Regions from separate parts of the Janthinobacterium sp. RA13 genome, predicted to be linked through region 3. Evidence: predicted binding sites of a transcription regulator. Region 3 holds the regulator's gene; each other region holds the start of a gene.
The links. The regulator LexA, encoded in region 3, represses DNA repair genes until DNA is damaged. The targets are predictions, from matches to a motif close to ACTGTATNNNNATACAGT.
Positions count from the first base shown of each region.

Region 1 (7,232 bases), 1.4 Mb from region 3:
CGGAGCCTTTGCGGCACGTATGCCGTCATCGTTGACGGGCGCGCCGCTTGGGCGGGCCGCGGCGCGCGCAGGCGCTGCGCCACGATCAGCGTCGTCAACAGCCAGGTCAGCAGCCAGACGGCGATGGTGGCGGCAATGCCGGGCGCGGCGACCGGACGCAGCCAGGGTGGCGACTGCGCCAGCCAGATGCTGGCCGAGACGGCATAGGCCAAGCCCAGCGGCAGCATCAGCAGGCCGGCCACGGCGATGTCGGCCTGCCAGCGCAGGCGCGGCGGCAAGGGCAGCTGGCGCAGCCAGGCGGCGGTACTGGCTGGCAACAATCGCTTGCGCAGCAGCCAGGCGGGCATGCACATCAGCAGCACTTGCGCACCCAACAGGCCCAAGGCGGCGGGCCAGGGTAAGGTCATGGCGAGGAAACCGGGCAGGGCGATGACGCTGAGCAGACCCAGCAGGACGGGAGCGGCCAGGAAAAAGAAGATCTCCATGGAACTCGTCAGGCTGGCGGCAAATTGCAGCAAAGCATGATGGGCCAGGCGCAAGCGCAGGGCAAGATAGGGGGAAAAGCTGCGGGGCAGGCGCATCAGGCAGGAGTGGAGTCAGGGTAGCGCTGATTCTAGAGCATTTGCGGCCCCACAATGGGAAAAGCCCTTCGGTTCAGAGAACCAAAGGGCTTTTCTTTTATTGGCGGAGCGGACGGGACTCGAACCCGCGACCCCCGACGTGACAGGCCGGTATTCTAACCAACTGAACTACCACTCCAAGCTCGTATGATCTGTGTTGCTGATCCATGAAGCACTGGATAATTTTCTGTATTGGTGGTGGGTGCTGAGAGGCTCGAACTCCCGACCTACGCCTTGTAAGGGCGCCGCTCTACCAACTGAGCTAAGCACCCGCATACCCAGAAAACTATCCCGACGTTTGTCACCACGTCTGGAAGAGGCACTATTATAGGGGGCGCTTTCGTGCTTGTGCAACTATTCTTATGGGATAAAAGCATTTTTTTGCTGAAAAACGCAAAAATGTTGAGGCGAGGGGGGATTGGCGTGTTTTTGGCTTCTGAAATGGGAAAAGCCCTTCGGTTCAGAGAACCAAAGGGCTTTTCTTTTATTGGCGGAGCGGACGGGACTCGAACCCGCGACCCCCGACGTGACAGGCCGGTATTCTAACCAACTGAACTACCACTCCAAGCTCGTATGATCTGTGTTGCTGATCCATGAAGCACTGGACAGTTTTCTGATTTGGTGGGTGCTGAGAGGCTCGAACTCCCGACCTACGCCTTGTAAGGGCGCCGCTCTACCAACTGAGCTAAGCACCCGTTGCTTGTCTCAGAAAACCATCCCGACGTTTGTCACCACGTCTGGAAGAGGCGCTATTATAGGACGGCTAAAATCCTTCTGCAAGCGCTTTTTTCACATTATTCCGTGATATTCCACTGCGACAGCATCCACGCCATATTGAATGCGTTCTCGGCGATGGCGTTATAGCGGCCCGAGGCACCGCCGTGGCCTGCACCCATATTCGTTTTCAACAGCAGGGGATTGCCGTCCGTTTTATACGCGCGCAGCTTGGCCACGTATTTTGCCGGCTCCCAGTACATGACCTGGCTGTCGTTCAGGCCCGTCGTCACCAGCATGGCGGGATAATTCTTGCGCGCAATGTTGTCGTAAGGCGAGTAGCTGAGCATGTAGTCGTAGGCGGCCTTCTGGTTCGGGTCGCCCCATTCCAGATATTCTCCCGTGGTCAGCGGCAGGCTGGCGTCCATCATGGTGTTCATCACGTCGACGAACGGCACGGCCGCGTGCACGGCGTGGAACAGGTCGGGGCGCATGTTGACGACGGCGCCCATCAGCAAGCCGCCCGCGCTGCCACCCTGGATGATGAGGCGGTTCGGGCTGGTCCATTTTTCGCGCACCAGATAGTCGGCGCTGTCGATGAAGTCATTGAAGGTGTTTTTCTTCTTCATCAGCATGCCGTCTTCATGCCACGCTTCGCCCATGTCCGTGCCGCCGCGGATATGCGCCTGCGCATAGATGACGCCCCGCTCCAGCAGGCTGATGCGGCTGATGGAAAAACTGGCTTCCGTCGAGATGCCATACGAGCCATACGAGTACAGCAGCAGCGGCGCGGAACCGTCGAGTTTCACGCCCTTCTTGTAGACGATCCACAGCGGCACTTGCACGCCATCGCGCGCCTTGACCCACAGGCGCTGCGTCGTGTAGCGGCTGCCGTCAAAGCCGCCGACGATTTCCTGCTGCTTGAGCACCGTGCGCTTACCATCTTGCATGCTGACGTCGATGACGGTGGGCGGCGTGACGGGAGACTGGTAAGACATGCGAAATTGCGTGGCGGAAAACTCGGGCGTGCCGGCCGCCGTGGCCAGGTAGACGGGGTCGTCGAACTGCACCGTTTTCCAATTCTTTTGCGCAAAATCAAGGATGCGGGCGCGGTTCAGGGCGCGCGCCTTTTCCATCACCACCAGGTAGCCCTGGAAGACGTCGATGGACTGGATCACGGCATCCTTGTTGTGCGGCACGACGCTCTTCCAGTTCTTCGGCTGCGGGGCAGCCACCGGCGCGCTGACGACACGGAAATTCTTCGCCTCCTTGTTGGTCAGAATATACAACTGGCCGTCGCGGTGCTCGATGCCGTAGCGGTGGCCTTTTTCGCGTTTCAGCACGCTCTGGAAACTGCCTTGCGGCGTGCTCGTTGGCAGCAACAGCACTTCGCTGGTATCCGTGCTGCGCGCGGTGAGCACAAAGTAGCGATGGTCGCGCGTGCGGCTCACGCCGATGGCGAACTGTTCCACCGGCTCGTGGTAGACCTGCTGCAAGGTGCCGCCCAGCGGCAGGCGGAACAATCGGTCCGCGCGCTTGGTGGTGGCGTCTTCCTGCGTCAGTATCAGGGTGGCGTTGTCGGCCGCCCACGCCAGCGACGTCACGCGCGGCATGCTGTCGCCCAGCAGTTTGCCCGTTTTCAAATCCTTGACATGCAGCTCGTACTGGCGGAAACCCGTCGTGTCGGTGGTGTAGGCCAGCAACTGTTCATTCGGGCTGACGCTGAAGGCCCGCACGGCAAAGAATTTGTGGCCTTCGGCCAATTGATTCTGGTCCAGCAGGATTTCTTCAGCCGCCTGCGCATCGTAGGCGCCACTGGCGCCGACGGGGCGGCGGCAATGGATCGGGTATTGCTTGCCCGCTTCCACGCGCGTGTAATAGTAGAAATTGCCCTGGCGCGCGGGCACGGACAGGTCCACTTCCTGCATGCGGCCCTTGATTTCCGCATATACCTTGTCGGCCAGCGGCTGGATCGGGGCGGTCACGGCCGCCGTGTAGGCGTTTTCCGCATTCAGGTAGTCGATGACGGCAGGATCGGTTTTCTTTTGCAGCCAGCGGTAGTCGTCCGTGACGACCGTGCCGTGGCGCGTTTCCTGCCAGGCCGTTTTGGCGGCGACCGGTGCGCTGGCGGCTATGGTGGTGGTGTCGGCCAGCGCGGATGGCGCCAGGGTGGACAGGAGCAGGGCCGGCACGATGGATGAGCAGACGGCCAGTTGGCGTAAGACGTGAGGTACTGTGGACAAGGCAACTCCCTAGGTTTCGTTGTTGTGCAGCGATTCTATTCTTGCTAAATAGAAAAGCCAATCATGATTTCAATCAATACCGTCCCGGTGCTTGCATCCACTGGCATTTGCAGCGATACTGTATATAATTACAGTATCCGACAGCATCCCGCCGCGAGGTGTCCTTGACCGCATCTGCCCCTACATTGCCTGAATCCCGCCGCTGGATAGCCCACCTGGACATGGACGCCTTCTTCGCCTCCGTGGAACTGTTGAAATATCCGGAACTGCGCGGCGAAGCCGTCGTCATCGGCGGCGGGCGCTTGCAGCAGCCGGTGCTGCAGGAAGATGGCACGCGGCAGTTTGCGCGCATGCGCGACTACGTGGGGCGCGGCGTCGTCACCACCTCGACCTACGCGGCGCGTGCGTTTGGCGTGTTTTCCGCCATGGGCATCATGAAGGCGGCGAAACTGGCGCCCGACAGCATCCTGCTGCCGGCCGATTTCGAGGCTTACCGCGACTATTCGGCCCGCTTCAAGCAGGCCGTGGCCCAGTTGTGCCCCATCATCCAGAACGTGGGCATCGATGAAATCTATGTCGACCTGACCGAATACGGCGAGCAGGCGCCGGCCATGGCGGCGCGCCTGAAGGCGGCCGTGTCCGAGGCGACGGGCCTGTCGTGCTCGATCGGCCTGGCGCCGAACAAATTGTTGGCGAAAATCTGTTCTGACCTGGAAAAGCCGGACGGCCTCACCATTTTGTCGCCCGAAGATATCGCCACGCGCGTGTGGCCCTTGCCGGCGAAAAAGATCAACGGCATCGGCCCGAAGGCGACGGCCAAGCTGGAAGCCTTGGGCATTGTCACCATCGGCGAGCTGGCGCAGGCCGACATGGCCATGCTGCGCACGCAGTTTGGCGACCTGTACACGGGCTGGCTGCGCCAGGCGGCGCTGGGCATCGACGAGCGGCCCGTGCAGACGAGCCGGGAAACCAAGTCCGTCAGCCGCGAAACGACGTTCGAGCGCGACTTGCAGGTGGTGCGCGACCGCGCCACCTTGTCGGAAAAGCTGGAAAGCCTGTGCACGCGCGTGGCCGGCGACCTGGACAAACAATCGCTGGCGGGGCGCACGGTGGGCATCAAGCTGCGCTTCGAGGATTTCAGCACCGTCACGCGCGACATCACCTTGCCCAGCGCCACGGCAGACGCCGCCGCCATCCTGCGCGCCAGCCGCGATTGCTTGCGGCGCGTGCCATTTGAAAAGAAAATCCGCCTGCTGGGCGTGCGCATCTCGACCTTGTCCGATCCGGCCATCGTGACGCGGCAGGCGCCGGCCCAGGCGGAGCTGTTTCCCGCCCTGTAGCGGCATTCCCCACGCATCAACTACACCGCGCCAGTCCGCGCTTTTGACGGCATTCCCGTGTCGAAAGTGTAGAATGGCGTTCCCCTGGCACTACTGAAACAAACGGAAGACAAAAACTATGTGGTTCAAGAATCTTCAGATTTACCGCCTGCCCGCACCATGGGCCTATACGCCAGAACAACTGGAAGAGGCCTTGTCCTCGAACAAATTTACGCCGGCGACCAGCATGGATCTGATGCGCCAGGGCTGGGATACGCCACGCCCGAACGGCGGTCTGGTCCACGTGGTCAACAAGCAGATGCTGATCCTGCTGGGCACGGAAAAGAAACTCTTGCCAGCGACCGTCATCAACCAGGTGGCCAAGGCCCGCGCTGCCGAGATGGAAGAAGCGCAAGGCTTTGCGCCTGGTAAAAAGGCCATGAAGGAATTGAAGGAGCGCGTGGCCGACGAGCTGCTGCCGCGCGCCTTCAGCATCCGCAGCAACGTCTGGACGTGGATCGACCCCGTCAATGGCTGGCTGGTGGTCGATGCCGCCAGCCCGGCAAAAGCCGATGAAGTCATCAAGCTGCTGTTGAAAGCCGTCGACAAACTGCCGCTGGAAAGCCTGCGCGTGCAGCGTTCGCCCGTGGCGGTGATGACGGAATGGCTGCAAGCGGACGATGCGCCGGCCGGCTTCACGGTCGACATGGATACGGAATTGCGCGCCACGGGCGAAAGCAAGGCCACCGTGCGCTACGTGCGCCACACCCTGGAAGCGGACGACGTGCGCCGCCACATCGCGGCCGGCAAGCAGTGCACGCGCCTGGCCATGACGTGGAACGACAAGATTTCGTTCGTGCTGACGGAGTCCCTGGCCATCAAGAGCGTCAAGCCGCTGGACGTGATCAAGGAAACGGAATCGAGCACGAAGAACGACGAAGAGCGTTTCGACGGCGACGTGATGCTGATGACGGGCGAGCTCGCCAAGCTGATGGCCGACGTGGTCGAAGCCCTCGGCGGCGAAGCGACTGCATAAGCGTAGCCATGCCGGTACGAAAAAGGAGCTGCGGCTCCTTTTTTTCGCCTATGCAATGTGTTGCTGCATAAAAAAAGCGCCTTGCACGGTGAGGTGCAAGGCGCTTTCGAGACCAGCTAATTCACAACGTCAAATTAGAACTTGTAGTTGCCGGTGATGTAGAACGAACGCAGCATTGGATCGGCGTAACGTGGGTCGAAACCAACCTGGTGGCCCGACGAAGCGCGCAGCGACAGCGGCGGTGCACGGTCAAACAGGTTTTTGATGCCTGCGCGGATCGTGGTTTGCTTGTCAAAGGCGAAACGTGCTTGCCAGTCGAACGTCGTGTACGACGGTACTTGCAGGCGGAAGTCCTCTACTTTGGCTTTGGTGTCCTCGTTGTACACGGTTGCTGCCGCATCGGTGTAACCGTTACGGTAGTTGACCGTTACCGTGTTGCTCAGGCGGCCCGTATCCAGGGTCGTCGTCAGCTTCATCAGGTTGCGGAACGTGACTTCGTTGGTGTCGCCGAAGAAGTCCATGTTGCTGGTGAACACGTTGTTGCTGCCTGCCTTGGTGTAGTTCGCGTGCAACATGTGCGTACCGCTCAATTGAGCAGTCAGCTTACCGAAGGAAAATTTGTGGTTGGCCGACAGATCCCAGTCGATACCACGGTATTCCTTCTTACCAACGTTGACCGACAGTTTCTTGAACGCGTAGTAGGTATTGCCGGTCGATGGCTCCTTGTATTTGTCGAAGCTCGTCGCATATTTGACCGGATCGGCAAATGCTTGCTCTTCGGTGATTTCCGAGACGGCATTGCGCAGTTTCACGTCCCACAGGTCGGCGCCGAACGAGAAGGCCGCGCTAGGCTCAACACGGAAGCCCAGGGTGAATTGCTTCGATTTTTCCGATTGCAGTTCTGGATTGCCTTCCGATACAGCATTGTATTGAATCGGTTCGCCGCGGCAGAACTCGGTACCTGGGTATGGGCAGGCAAATTTCTTGGCGGTAAAGCCGGCATTGACCAGTGGCTGAGCGATGTCCAGCATGCTTGGCGCCTTGAAGCCCGTGCCGTAGGAACCGCGGATCAGCACGGTTTGTACCGGCTGCCAGCGTGCCGATACCTTGTAGGTATTGGCGCTGTCTTTTTTGCCGACTGTTTTTTTGTTCAGCTTGTCATCGATCGCCTTGACCGCATCGTAACGGCCGCCAACGGTCATTTCGAACGACTTGGTCAGCGGTGCCAGCAACTCGACGAAGGCGCCGTAGGTGTCGCGGCTCATGTCGTAGGCGGCCTTCGTATTGAAGTTGTAGAGGT
Region 1 is NZ_JQNP01000001.1:4,031,042-4,038,273, reverse strand. It holds gene FG13_RS17860 (hypothetical protein) at 1-581, opposite strand, end outside; tRNA gene FG13_RS17855 (tRNA-Asp) at 683-759, opposite strand; tRNA gene FG13_RS17850 (tRNA-Val) at 817-892, opposite strand; tRNA gene FG13_RS17845 (tRNA-Asp) at 1,109-1,185, opposite strand; tRNA gene FG13_RS17840 (tRNA-Val) at 1,240-1,315, opposite strand; gene FG13_RS17835 (S9 family peptidase) at 1,415-3,577, opposite strand; gene dinB (DNA polymerase IV) at 3,763-4,917, shown strand; gene FG13_RS17825 (recombination-associated protein RdgC) at 5,036-5,932, shown strand; gene FG13_RS17820 (TonB-dependent receptor) at 6,067-7,232, opposite strand, start outside.
Region 1: a site for LexA is predicted at 3,695-3,712, ahead of dinB (DNA polymerase IV). Genes of this name have one in related genera too.

Region 2 (7,232 bases), 1.0 Mb from region 3:
AGTGAGGCATTGCGTTGGCGCAAACTATCGAGCTGGCGCTGGGCCGTCAGATGGCCCTGTTCCCAGGAAGCGGGCAAGCCGTCGATGCGCGCCTGGTAGCTGATGGCGCGCTGGTGGAAGATGGCGCGCACCTCGTTTTCTTTCGGATCCGTTTCCAGCACGTGTTCGCGCGCGCTCAGTTGCGGCAGTACCTTGCCGTAGGCGATCTGCGGCACGGGATTGTCCGCATGCTTGACCGACAGCCATATGGCGGGAATCAGAAAGGCGACGAGGATGATGATGTACTGCGCCACCTGCGTCCAGGTGATGGCGCGCATGCCGCCCAGAAAGGAGCACACGAGGATGCTGGCCAGGCCCAGGAAGATGCCGACGGAAAAATCCACGCCCGTGAAGCGCGAGGCGATCAGGCCGACGGCGTAGATCTGCGCCACCACATACGTAAACGACACGATGATGGTGGCGGCCACGGCCACCACGCGCACGCTGGCGCCCCGTTTGTCGGTGCCGCTGCCATAGCGGGCGGCGAGGAAATCGGGAATCGTGTACTGGCTGAACTTGCGCAGGTAGGGCGCGATCAATAGCGCCACCAGGCAATAGCCGCCCGTCCAGCCCATGATGAAGGCCAGGCCGTCGAAACCGTTCAGGTACAGGCCGCCCGCCAGGCTGATGAAGCTGGCTGCCGAAATCCAGTCGGCGGCCGTGGCCATGCCGTTGAACATGGCCGGCACCCGGCGCCCCGCCACATAGTATTCGGTGACGTTCGAGGTGCGGCTGATGACGCCGATGGTGGCGTACAGGGTGATGGTGACGAGCATGAACAGGTAGCCGATCCATGCGCGCGGCATGCCTTCCTGCTCCAGCACGGACAAAGCCAGCAGGAAGGCGGCGAAACCGGCCGTAAACAGCAGGTAGTAGCGGCACAGGCGGGCAAAAAAGCTGCGCTGGGCGCTCATGTTTGCTCCTCGGCATGAAAAGCCCGGTCCAGGCGCCGCATGCGCCAGGCATAGAAGGCGATGATGGCCAGGTACACCAGCGAGGCGCCCTGGGCCGCCATATAAAAGGGCAGCGGCCAACCGAACAGATTCAGATGCAACAGTTCGCGCGCATAAAACACGGTCAGGAAGCCCGTCAGCAGCCAGACCAGCAACAGGATGGCCGTCAGGCGCCGCGTCTTGCGCCAGTGCACATCGCGGCGCGCCTGCAGCTCGGGGCTGGGCGTGCGCGCCGGCCGCGCCGGGGGAGCGCTTGGGCTTGGCTTATCCATACGTGATGTCATCCTCTTCTGGCGCGTCCGGCAACAGCAGGGCGATGCTCAGGCGCAACAGGGTGCCCGGCAGCTTCGGCGACTGCGCGCGCGGATTGTTAAAAATATCGACTTCGGCGCCATGCTGCTGGGCAATTTCGCGCACGATGGCCAGGCCCAGGCCGCTACCGTCGACATTGCTGCCGAGAATGCGGTAAAAGCGTTCGAACACGTGGGCCCGCTCGGCCGGCGCAATGCCGGGGCCCGTATCTTCCACTTCCAGGATGGCCAGCTCCAGGGTGCTGCGCACGCGCACGGTGACGCTGCCGCCGGCTGGCGTATAGCGCAGGGCATTGTCGATCAGGTTGCTCAGCAGCTCGCGCAGCATCATGGCATTGCCGGAAATCATGATCGAATACGCGGGCTGCTCGAAGCCCAGGTCGATATGCTGGGCAAACGAGGCTTGCACCCAGTCCTGCACCACGCCGCGCGCCAGTTCGCTCAGCTCGATTGGCTCGAACGCCGTGCCCGCCTGCGGCTGGTTTTCCGCGCGCGCCAGGGCCAGCAGCTGGTTGACCAGGCGCGTGGCCGCTTCCGAGCTTTTCGCCAGTTGCAGCAGCGAGCGGTGGATTTCGTCGTGGTCGGTCTGGCGCAGGGCCAGCTCGGACTGCATGCGCATGCCGGCCAGCGGCGTCTTCATCTGGTGCGCGGCATCGGCGATGAAGCGTTTCTGCATGTCGATCGACAGCGACAGCCGCGCCAGCATTTCGTTGAGGGAACCGACCAGCGGCGTGATTTCCTCGGGCACCTGGCCCGATTCGATGGGCGATAAATCGTCGGGCGGCCGGGCGCGTATGCGCTCCTGCAACTGCGCCAGCGGCGACAGGCCGCGCGCCAGGGCAAACCAGACCAGGGCCAGGATCACGGGCAGGATGATGAACTGCGGCAAGATCACGCCCTTGATGATTTCATTGGCCAGCTGGGCGCGCTTTTCCAAGGTTTCCGCCACTTGCACCAGTGCGCGGCTGGGCTCGTCGTCGTTGCTGGACGGAATGTCGAGATAGCTGAACGCTACGCGCACGGGCGCGCCATGGATGGTGTCGTTGCGAAACAGCACCATGCCGCTGCGGTATTTGTCGGGGTCCTGCGGCGGCGGCAAATCGCGGTCGCCGTCGATGTATTCGCCGCGCGGCCCCACCACCAGGTAATACAGGGTGTCGATATCGTCGCCGCGCAGGAAGTCGCGGCCGCTATTATTACTGCTCTTTTCCGGCACGCGGCGCAGCATGGCGCCGTCGGCCTGCTTGACCTGCTGCGTGAGCACGGTCACGCTGTCTTCCAGCGCATGGTCGAACGGCTGATTGGCGATGCCCTTGGCCACCAGATAGGTGATGGCGATGCTCATCGGCCACAGCAGCAACAAGGGCGCCAGCATCCAGTCGAGGATTTCGCCGAACAGCGAATGCTCGATGGTGTCGTCCTGTTCCGTGGTGGGCGGCTCGAACCAGTCGTCGTCGTCCGGCTCGTCTGCTGGCGCCTCGCGCGCCTTCACTTGCTGGCGGGTCCGCTGGCCGGGCTGGCCGACTCGCCTGCTTCGGCGTGCAGGCGCGCCGCTTCCGAGTATTTTTCCAGGCAATAGCCGAGGCCGCGCACGGTGGCGATGCGCACGCCGCCCACCTCGATTTTCTTGCGCAGGCGGTGCACATACACTTCGATGGCGTTGTTCGACACTTCTTCGCCCCATTCGCACAGGTGGTCGACCAGCTGCTCTTTCGAGACGAGGCGGCCGGTGCGGCCCAGCAAGATTTCCAGCAAGCCCAGTTCGCGCGCCGACAGGTCGAGCATCTGGTCGTTGATGTAGGCGCTGCGCCCCACCTGGTCGTAGCTGAGGGGGCCGTGCTTGATGATGGTGGCACCGCCGCCGGCGCCGCGGCGCGTCAGGGCGCGCACTCTTGCCTCCAGTTCCGACAGGGCGAACGGCTTGGCCATATAATCATCGGCACCGAGGTCGAGGCCATTCACGCGTTGCTCGATGGAATCGGCGGCCGTCAGGATCAGCACCGGCAACAGTGAGGCGCGCGCGCGCAGGCGGCGCAGCACTTCCAGGCCGGACATCTTGGGCAGGCCCAGGTCGAGGATCAGCAGGTCGAATTCCTGGGTGGACAGGGCCGTATCGGCCTCTTGCCCCGTCTTGACGTAGTCGATCGCATAACCGGACTGGCGCAGCGAGCGGGTCAGGCCATCGGCCAGCACGCTGTCATCTTCGGCAAGTAAAATACGCATGGTGCACTTCCTATGCTTGCGGCGGTAGAAGTTTGTATTGTGTTTCATTTTCCGCAAGGTGGCGAGTTTTTGTGAGAAACCAGGCTTGTATTGATCTGTTTCAAAACAAATCCACGTTCCGCTTGCATTGATCACTGTTTTTTTATACAGTACTGTCTGTGTAAAGAATTTAACCCACTGGCGCTATCGCAGGCTGCACGGTTCACGTAGATGCGTCACGTGAATCCGCACCTGTAGAACGGCTGAAAGAACATATGGACGATAAAAAAGCTGTAGTACCCGCATCGGAAAAAGCCAAGGCGCTCGCCGCCGCACTGGCGCAGATCGAGAAGCAGTTTGGCAAAGGTTCGGTCATGCGCATGGATGCCAGCGCACCGATCGAAGAAGTGCAAGTCGTGTCGACCGGTTCGCTCGGCCTCGATATCGCCCTGGGCGTGGGCGGCTTGCCGCGCGGCCGCGTGGTGGAGATCTACGGTCCGGAATCGTCGGGTAAAACCACCCTGACCCTGCAAACCATCGCTGAAATGCAAAAACTGGGCGGCACCTGCGCCTTTATCGATGCCGAGCACGCGCTCGACGTCGGTTACGCGCAAAAGCTGGGCGTGAACCTGCATGAGTTGCTGATCTCGCAACCGGACACGGGCGAGCAGGCGCTGGAAATCTGCGACGCCCTCGTGCGTTCGGGCAGCGTCGACCTCGTCGTCATCGACTCCGTTGCCGCACTGACGCCACGCGCCGAGATCGAAGGCGACATGGGCGATTCCCTGCCAGGCCTGCAAGCGCGTCTGATGTCGCAAGCCCTGCGCAAGCTGACCGGTTCCATCAACCGCACGAATACCCTGGTCATCTTCATCAACCAGATCCGCATGAAGATCGGCGTGATGTTCGGCAGCCCGGAAACGACCACCGGCGGCAATGCGCTGAAATTCTACGCCTCCGTGCGCCTCGATATCCGCCGCACCGGCTCGATCAAGTCGGGCGACGAAGTGATCGGCAACGAAACCAAGGTCAAGGTCGTCAAGAACAAGATCGCGCCACCGTTCAAGGAAGCGCACTTCGACATCCTGTACGGCGCCGGCACCTCGCGCGAAGGCGAAATCCTGGACCTGGGTTCGGATGCCAAGATCGTGGAAAAATCCGGTTCGTGGTACAGCTACAACGGCGAACGCATCGGCCAGGGCAAGGACAACGCCCGCGCCTTCCTGCAAGAGCGTCCGGCGCTTGCCCGCGAAATCGAAAACAAGGTCCGCGCGTCGCTGGGCGTGCGCGAACTGCCGCCGCTGGCTGTTGAAAAGCCGGAAAAAGCCGATAAAGCCGCCGACAAGGCTGCCAAGGCTGCGGAAGCCAAGCCAGAGTAGGCCGGGTTCGCGCGGCAAAGCCGCGCGTAATCCGACAACACCACAGACGCCAACAATGTTGTCGGATGACGGCCCAATGGGCCTGATCCGAGCTACGCATGGCTTGCTGCAAGGTAGGACCATGATCGCCGTCCCGCGCTGTTGCGCCGGGCGGCGATTGTGTTTGGGTGGTCTGATCGTGGAATGAAAGACAAGGTGGGTGTATGGCCGCAGTACAACTGAGCCTGAAGGGCAGGGCGCTACGCTTTTTGTCGATGCGTGAGCACAGCCGCATGGAATTGCGGCGCAAGCTGCAGCGCCATGCGCAAGAGGGCGATGACGTGGAAGCCTTGCTCGACAGCCTGGAGCAAGCGAACTGGCTGTCGCAGGAGCGCTTTTCCGAGTCGCTGATCCACCGCCGCTCGGCCCGTTTCGGCAACAGCCGCATCATGGCGGAGTTGCAAAGCCATGGCATCGGTGGCGAGGCGCTGCAGGAACTCAAGGCGGGCCTGGCGGAAGGCGAGACCGCGCGCGCGTGCGAAGTGTGGCGCCGCAAATTTGGTGAAGTGGCGCAGGATGCCGAGCAGCGCAACAAGCAGATGCGTTTTTTGATGCAGCGCGGCTTTTCGCAGCGCGCCGTGCAGGTGGCCCTGAAGGGGCTGGATCCCGACGAGGAATAAGGCAGTTCATGGCGGCCCCGCCGTGCCGCCATGAAGTGCGCTCTCAAACGCCGTCTGTTTCCCGTATGGCGACGCCGCGCGATCGGGTATGCTGGCGCTCGAACGCTGTGCGATGCGCGCGGCACCACTGATCGTGACAGGATGCAAGATGAGCAACTGGAATGCCGGCTATATGGCCGAAATCGCTTATACCTATGGCTATTACGAAGAATTGAATCCCTTGCGCTTGCGGCTGCCCCTGCTGGCCGCCGGCCTTGCCTTGCCGGCCAGCGGCACGGCTTGCGAGCTGGGCTTTGGCCAGGGCATCAGCGCCAACATCCATGCGGCGGCGTCCGCCACGCGCTGGCATGGCAATGATTTCAATCCTTCCCAGGCCGCCTTTGCGCAGGAGCTGGCCAGCGCGGCCGGCGCCGGCGCGCAGTTCACGGACGAATCGTTCGCGCAGTTTTGCCGACGCGACGACTTGCCCGATTTCGACTTTATCTGCCTGCACGGGATCTGGAGCTGGGTCTCGGCGGACAATCGCGCGCTGATCGTCGACTTCCTGCGGCGCAAGCTGAAAGTCGGCGGTGTCGTCTTCATCAGTTACAACACGCAGCCAGGCTGGGCCGCCATGATGCCGATGCGCGACCTGATGGCCGAACATAGTCGCGTCATGAGTGCCCCGGGCCAGGGCGTGCTGGACAGAGTCGCTGGCGCCATCGATTTCGTCGACAGGATGATTGCCGCGCAACCGCGCTTCCTGGAGGCCAACCCGCTCCTGGCGGACCGCATCGACAAGCTCAAGGCGATGGATGGACATTATCTTGCCCATGAGTATTTCAATGCCGACTGGCAGCCGATGGCCTTTTCCAGCGTCGCGGCCATGCTGGGCGAAGCCAAGCTCGAGTTTGCCGCGTCCGCCACCTATACCGCTCTGGTCGACATGCTGAACCTGACGGCCGAGCACCAGCAATTCCTGGCCGAGATACCCGATCCCACCTTCCGCGAGACGACGCGCGCCTTCCTCGTCAACGAGCAGTTCCGCAAGGATTACTGGGTCAAGGGCGCGCGCAGGCTGACGCCGCTCGCCCAGGCCAGCGCCTTGCGGGCCGTGCGCGTGATGCTGGCCGTGCCGCGCGACGAAGTGGTGTTGAGCGTGCATGGCGTGCTGGGCGACGCCGATATGGATGAGCGCGTGTATGCGCCCGTGCTCGATGCCATGGCCGACCATCGCGTCTATACGATAGGCGAGCTGGAGCAGCAACTGGCGGGCAGCGAAGCCAGCCTGGCCGCCTTGCTGCAGATCATGCTGGTGCTGGTCAGCAAGGGCAGCGTGCTGGCTGTCCAGGACGAGGCCGACATCGCCGTGGCGCGGCCGCAGACGGCGCGCCTGAATGCGCACCTGCTGGAACAGGCGCTGGCAAGAACCGATTTGAACATCCTCGCCAGTCCCCTGACGGGCAGCGGCGTGGCTGTACCGCATTTACAACAGCTCTTCCTGTGGGCGAAACTGCAAGGTTGTTCAACGCCGCAAGAATGGGTGCGCGCGACATGGCCGGTGTTGCTGCGCCTGAACCAGTTGGTGACGAAGGACGGGCAGCCCTTGTTGACGGAAGAGGAAAACCTGGCCGAACTGCTGGCGCACGCACAGCATTTCGCTGCGCGTAACTTGCCTATTTTGCGCATACTGGGCGTGACAGACTGAGG
Region 2 is NZ_JQNP01000001.1:3,648,358-3,655,589, reverse strand. It holds gene FG13_RS16250 (sodium:solute symporter family protein) at 1-953, opposite strand, end outside; gene FG13_RS16245 (DUF4212 domain-containing protein) at 950-1,264, opposite strand; gene FG13_RS16240 (sensor histidine kinase) at 1,257-2,795, opposite strand; gene FG13_RS16235 (response regulator) at 2,792-3,526, opposite strand; gene recA (recombinase RecA) at 3,781-4,884, shown strand; gene recX (recombination regulator RecX) at 5,088-5,543, shown strand; gene FG13_RS16220 (class I SAM-dependent methyltransferase) at 5,692-7,230, shown strand.
Region 2: a site for LexA is predicted at 3,660-3,677, ahead of recA (recombinase RecA). Genes of this name have one in related genera too.

Region 3 (7,232 bases):
ATCACGTGGTCGGCGTCCGATTCCAGGCGGTCGATCTCTTCGCAGATGGCGACGATCTTGCGCGAGTTGTCCATGTTGTGCAGCATGGCGACGGCGTCGCGCACTTTTTCGGTACAGGCCAGCACCAGTTCGGCCAGGCGCTTGGCTTCCGGCGTGACGGCTTTCAGGTCGTACAGCGAGACGGTTTGCGCCGCATCTTCCAGCAGGTCGAGGATGTCGTCCTGGCGCGTGATCAGCTGATGGATGTCATCGCGGTCGATCGGCGTGATGAAGGTCTTGTGCAGCATTTCCACGGTGGCGTAGGTGACTTTGTCCGCCTGTTTCTCGATGCTTTCGATCGCATGTACGCGGTTTTCCAGGTCGTCGAAATTGGTCATCAGGCCGAGCATCTCTTTCGCGCCCTTGACGCACAGTTCCGCGTGCTGGTTAAACAATTCAAAAAACTTGCCCTCAGTGGGCATCAAGCGTCCAAACATGTCATTCTCCGTTAAGCATTGAGTCGTGTTATTTACTACAGAAAGCCGCCCCGTATGAGGGGGCGGCCAATGGAATATCAGTGCTGCTGTGTTAGTCGCCTTGGTAAAGCGCCAGGCCACCACTGTAATTGCCAAATTTGGTGTACTGCCCCATGAAGGTGAGGCGGATGCTGCCGATTGGACCGTTACGTTGTTTACCGATGATGATTTCGGCCGTTCCCTTGTCTGGCGAGTCGGGGTTATACACCTCGTCGCGGTAAATGAACAGGATCACGTCGGCATCCTGCTCAATAGCGCCCGATTCGCGCAAGTCGGACATGACGGGACGTTTGTTCGGACGTTGTTCCAGCGAGCGATTCAGCTGGGACAGCGCGATCACGGGACAACCGAGTTCTTTCGCCAGGCCTTTCAAGCCCCGCGAAATCTCGGAAATCTCCGTGGCGCGGTTGTCGCCCGGCGTATTGGCCGACATCAGCTGCAAGTAATCGACGATGATCAGGCCCAGCTTGCCGCATTGACGCGACAAACGGCGCGAGCGGGCGCGCAATTCGATGGAGTTGAGCGCCGGCGTTTCATCGATGTACAACTGCGCGTCGTTCATCTTCTGGATCGCATTCGTCAGGCGCGGCCAGTCTTCGTCGTTCAGGCGACCAGTACGCAGGCGGTGCTGGTCGAGCTGCCCGACGGAGCCAAGCATACGCATGGCCAGTTGGGCGCCGCCCATCTCCATCGAGAACACGGCCACGGGCAAGCCGCTGTCGATGGCCACGTTTTCGCCGATGTTGACGGAAAACGCCGTCTTGCCCATCGATGGACGGCCCGCCACGATCACCAGATCGCCCGGCTGCAGACCGGAGGTCATGCGGTCGAGGTCGATGAAACCGGTGGGCACGCCCGTGATTTCACTCTGGTTGTCGCGGCTGTACAGCTCGTCGATGCGCTCGACCACCTGTGTCAGCAGGGGCTGGATGGCGGTCCAGCCCTGGGCGCCGCGCGCGCCTTCTTCGGCGATGGCGAAAATCTTCGATTCGGCCTCGTCAAGCATCTGCTTGACTTCCTTGCCTTGCGGGCTGAAGGCCGTACCGGAGATATCGTCGGCGACGGTGATGAGTTTGCGCAGCACGCCGCGGTCGCGCACGATCTCGGCGTAGCGCCGGATGTTCGCGGCCGATGGCGTGTTTTGCGCCATGGCGTTCAGGTAAGCGAGTCCGCCCACATCATCGGCCTTGCCGAGCTGGGTCAGGGTTTCAAAAACAGTAATGACATCGGCTGGCTTGGAAGCGTTAACCATCTTGACGATTTGCTCGAAGATGATGCGATGGTCATAGCGATAGAAATCCTCCGCATGCATGAAGTCGGCGATGCGGTCATATGCGGCATTGTCGCGCAGCAGACCACCGATAACGGATTGTTCTGCTTCGATCGAATGCGGCGGAATACGGAGGGAATCCAGTTGCGGATCAGAGGGGGCGTTCATGGCGCGAATTATACCCGCTTCGGCGTGCTGGCAAAAATAAAGGGCTGAAATTGAGCGAAAAAAAGGCCACAAAAAAGCCGGGCGAACCCGGCTTTTCATAGTGCGGCAATGCTTGCGGGCCAGGCCCGCAGACAATTACGCGTTCGCGTCTGGAACGACAGCGATAACAACTTCCACAACCACGTCGGTGTGCAGAGCAACCGAAACGTTGTGCTCGCCAACGATCTTCAGCGGGCCGGTAGGCATGCGGATTTGTGCTTTTTCAACAGCAAAACCTTGCTTGGTCAGCGCTTCAGCGATGTCGAAGTTGGTGACGGAACCGAACAGACGGCCATCAACACCAGCTTTTTGAGCAACTTGAACGGTCAGGCCGCTCAGTTTTTCGCCCTGGGCTTGCGATGCGGCCAGTTTGGCGGCAGCAGCTTTTTCCAGTTCGGCGCGCTTGACTTCGAATTCAGCCACAGCGGTTGCCGTAGCACGACGTGCCAGGCGTTGCGGGATCAGGAAGTTACGTGCGTAACCGTCTTTGACTTTGACGACTTCGCCGAGGTTACCGACGTTAACAACTTTTTCTAACAGAATGATTTGCATAGTTCTTCTCCAGGAATATCTGACCGATTAAGCGTGGTGCAGATCGGTGTATGGCAGCAGCGCGAGGAAGCGAGCGCGCTTGATTGCGGTGTCAACTTGGCGCTGGTAGTGCGCTTTGGTACCGGTCAGGCGTGCTGGCATGATCTTGCCGTTTTCTTGGACGAAGTCTTTCAGCGTGTCGACGTCTTTGTAGTCGACTTGCTCAACGTGAGCTGCGGTGAAGCGGCAGAACTTCTTGCGTTTGAACAACGGGTTTTGCTGTTTGCGTTTTTCTTTAAGCTTGAGCTTATTTTTGTCGAACTTTTTACCGAATGCCATGTCAGGCTCCTGTATCTAAAATGCGCTAGTCAGAATTGACTGCACTAAAATCAATGATGTGAAACACCAAACTCTTGCTGTTGCGGCTCTTCCTGGCCAGGAAACCCGTGAACTGATATACCCCGCCCAAGCTTGCCTGACTGAACCGGCCTGAAATTTCGCCAGCGGCTAGCGCGGCAACATCAAACTCGGTCAAACGGGCAATCCCTGCTTCCATCTGCTGCGAACTGTGTTGCAATACTGCATTCACAATCGGCAGCCCTGCCGGGGTATAGCGCAATATTTCGCGCTCGGCAATGATGGCGGTGACTTGTAGCTGGTTCAGCGCACGATCCTGGTCAAGAATTAAGCTGCTGCTGCGGCTGGAGCGGCTGCTGGTGCTTCGGTGCGGTGGCTTTTGGCCGCGTCTTCGCGTTGTACCGATTTCATCATCGGCGAAGGAGCTGTTTCAGCTTTCTTCATTTTAACGGTCAGGTGACGCAACACGGCATCATTGAATTTGAATGCTGTTTCCAACTCGACCAGGGTCTCGTTGTCGCATTCGATGTTCAGGCAGATGTAGTGTGCTTTAGGCAGCTTTTGGATCGAGTAAGCCATTTGACGGCGGCCCCAATCTTCCACGCGGTGAACCGAACCGCCGCGGGTGGTTACGCTGGCTTTGTAGCGTTCGATCATCGCGGGCACTTGCTCGCTTTGGTCCGGATGGACGATAAAGACTATTTCATAATGACGCATGCAAACTCCTTCAGGTCGGATTGATAATCGCCCACCCCGGCGTCAAGACGGGTGTGGGAAGGTCAGCCGAAGATTATAACCGCCTTTTGCAAACGTTTCAATCATTCCTTCCACCAGCGTCCGAAAAGACCGTGCGCCAGCGTGCTTTCCGCCAATGGCCGACTATTTCTTGCGAAATTCGCCGAAAACACGGAAATCCCCTTGCATAGTGGACGATACTGTACAAAAATACAGACTGTTCATATAGACAGCATTTTAGTATGCACCCACCGCTCATGATCAAGCTGACAGCACGACAAGAACAAATCCTGAACCTGATCAAAGACGCGATTGAAAACACGGGCTTTCCTCCCACCCGTGCCGAAATCGCCAATGAACTGGGTTTCAAATCGGCCAACGCGGCCGAAGAGCATTTGCAGGCCCTGGCCCGCAAGGGTGCGATCGAGATTTCGCCCGGCACCTCGCGCGGCATCCGCCTGATCGGTGCGGCCGCCGAAGCGGCGCCATCGAAAGTGCCGGCAGCGTTGCTGATGTCGCTGCCCCTGATCGGCCGGGTGGCCGCCGGCTCGCCCATCCTGGCACAGGAAAACCTGGAAGCGAGCTACAACGTCGACCCGGCCCTGTTCTCGGCCAAACCCGACTTCCTGCTGAAGGTGCGCGGCTGGTCCATGCGCGACGCCGGCATCATGGATGGCGATTTACTGGCCGTGAAAAAGGTCGACAGCGCCAAGAACGGCCAGATCGTCGTCGCCCGCATCGGCGACGAAGTCACCGTCAAGCGCTACAAGAAAACGGGTTCCGTCATCGAACTGCTGCCGGAAAACCCGGACTTCAAGGTGATCACCGTATCACCGGAAGACGAGTTTGCTTTGGAAGGTTTGGCCGTCGGACTGATGCGCAGCTGGCATTAAGCTTTCAGCGTAAAAAAGGGCCGCGACAGCATGACTGTCGCGGCCCTTTTTACATGCGCGGCTGCTTATGCATCCAGCGCGCTGCTGAAATCTTCCAATAAGTCTGCCTCATCCTCGATACCCACCGACACGCGGATCAGGGATTCGGCAATGCCCATGCTGGCGCGGCGCTCGGCACCCATCTCATAGAAAATTGTGTGGGCGACGGGAATGACGAGGGTACGCGTGTCGCCCAGGTTGCTCGCTGGAATAGCCAAATTCAGGCGATTGAGGAAATCGAAGCAGTCGATGCCATCCCTCAGCTCAAAGCTGAACAGCGAGCCATAGCTGCGGAACAAGTCGGTGGCCAGCGCATGCTGCGGGTGCGACGCCAGCCCTGGGTAATGCACTGCCGCCACGCGTGGGTCCGCTTGCAACATGGTGGCCAGCGCCAGGGCATTGGAACAGGTGCGGTCCATGCGCAAGGCCATGGTTTCCGCGCCGACGGCGATATGGTGCGCCGCTTCCGGCCCCAGCGAAGCGCCGAAGTCGCGCAAGGCCTTGGCGCGGATTTGCGCGATGCCCCACTGCGCCGGCGCCGCCTTCTTGTAGTTCTCGAAAATGTTCGGATACCGCGTCCAGTCGAACACGCCCGTGTCCGTCAAGCTGCCGCCCAGGGCGTTGCCGTGGCCGCCGATGGATTTCGTCAGTGCATTGACCACCAGGCCCGCGCCCACGGCTTTCGGGCGGAACAGGTAAGGCGTCGTCATGGTGTTGTCGACGATGTACAAGATGCCCTTCTCGCGGCACAAGTCGCCGATTTTTGCCAGGTCGGCGATCTGCGTGCGCGGATTGGCGATGGTTTCCACAAAGACGATGCGCGTGGCCGGCGTGATGGTAGCCGCCACGTTGGCGACATCGGTGGCGTCGACGAAGGACACGCCGATGCCCTGCCCCGTCACCGTTTGCCACAGGCTGTTGGTGTTGCCAAACAAAAAGGCCGACGACACGACATGGTCGCCCGCGCGCAGCAACGATTGCACCACGGCGCCGATGGCGCCCATGCCGGTGGCGAAGCACAGAGTCGCCACGCCGTCTTCCATCTTGTTGACCTTGTCTTCCAGCGCGGAGACGGTCGGATTGCCCTGGCGGCCGTAGCGGAAACCCGGCTCTTTCCCCTGGAACACAGACGCGAGCTGGCGCGCATCGGCGTAGCCGAAGGCAACGGAAGTGTGCACGGGCTTGTGCAAAGAGCCATGCTCGATGCCCTTGCGGCGGTCGTTATGCAGGATGGTGGTGGTAAAGCCGTAGGTTTTTTTGGTGGTCATGGTGAGAATTCCGAATATTCGATTTGCCACGTAACCCCAAGGCAAATGCTGGGGTCAGTCCCTCCGGGATCGGAATGCGCACCACTGGCGCGCATTCCCCCGACGGGTCTGACCCCGAAAAAAAGCCCGGCATCGGCCGGGCAGGTACTTATGCTTCTGTCGTCGCCAGGTTCAGGTTCAGCTGGGAACGTGGCGTATCTTCGGGCGCTGCCGCCTTCGGATGGTGGCGCGCATATTCCAGGCGGTCCAGGTATTCCTGCGACACGTCGCCCGTCACGTACACGCCATCGAAGCACGATGCTTCGAAGTTGGTGAGCGCCGGGTTGACGTCGGCAATCGCCTGCTTCAGCGCGCCGATATCCTGGTAGACCAGGTAGTCGGCCGTAATTTCGCGGCACACTTCTTCCGTCGTGCGGCCGTAGGCGATCAGTTCGTCGCGCGTCGGCATGTCGATGCCGTACACGTTCGGGTAGATCACCGGAGGCGCTGCCGAGGCGAAGATGACTTTCGTCGCGCCCGCTTCACGCGCCATCTGCACGATTTCACGGCTGGTGGTGCCGCGCACGATGGAATCGTCGACCAGCAGCACCACTTTATCCTTGAATTCGGACGGGATCGCGTTGAGCTTCTGGCGCACGGATTTCTTGCGTGCCGCCTGGCCCGGCATGATGAAGGTACGGCCGATGTAGCGGTTCTTGATGAAGCCTTCGCGGTACTCGATGTTCAGCGCCATGGCCAGCTGGATGGCGGCCGGACGCGAGGAATCGGGAATCGGCATGACCACGTCGATATGCACGCCTGGCAACTCGGCACGGATCTTTTCGGCCAGGTATTCGCCCATTTTCAGGCGCGTGGCGTACACGGAGGCGCCGTCGATGACGGAGTCGGGACGGGCCAGGTAGACGAATTCGAAGACGCACGGGTTCAGGCTGGCATTGTCGGCGCACTGGGCGCTGTGCAATTTCTTGTCGGCATCGATGAACACGGCTTCGCCGGGACCGATGTCGCGCACGAAGCGGAAGCCCATGCCTTCCAGGGCCACGGATTCGGAAGCGATCAGGTATTCGGGACCTTGCTCCGTTTCATTGATGCCCAGGCATAGCGGACGGATGCCATGCGGATCGCGGAAGGCCAGCAAGCCCACGCCGGCGATTTGCGCCACGGCAGCATAACCGCCCTTGACGCGGCGGTTCAGCACGGTAACGGCCTTGAAGATGGCTTCCGGGTCCAGGTTCAGGCCCGTCGTCGCTTCCTGGATTTCATGCGCCAGCACGTTGAGCAGCACTTCCGAGTCGGAATCGGTATTGATGTGGCGGCGGTCGTTCTTGAACATTTCCAGCTTCAACTGTTCCCAGTTGGTCAGGTTGCCATTGTGCGCCAGGGTGATGCCGAACGGCGCATTCACATAGAACGGTTG
Region 3 is NZ_JQNP01000001.1:2,641,312-2,648,543, forward strand. It holds gene FG13_RS11670 (DUF47 domain-containing protein) at 1-476, opposite strand, end outside; gene FG13_RS11675 (replicative DNA helicase) at 568-1,953, opposite strand; gene rplI (50S ribosomal protein L9) at 2,089-2,544, opposite strand; gene rpsR (30S ribosomal protein S18) at 2,572-2,862, opposite strand; gene priB (primosomal replication protein N) at 2,888-3,187, opposite strand; gene rpsF (30S ribosomal protein S6) at 3,208-3,597, opposite strand; gene lexA (transcriptional repressor LexA) at 3,873-4,508, shown strand; gene FG13_RS11705 (cystathionine gamma-synthase family protein) at 4,574-5,815, opposite strand; gene purF (amidophosphoribosyltransferase) at 5,964-7,232, opposite strand, start outside.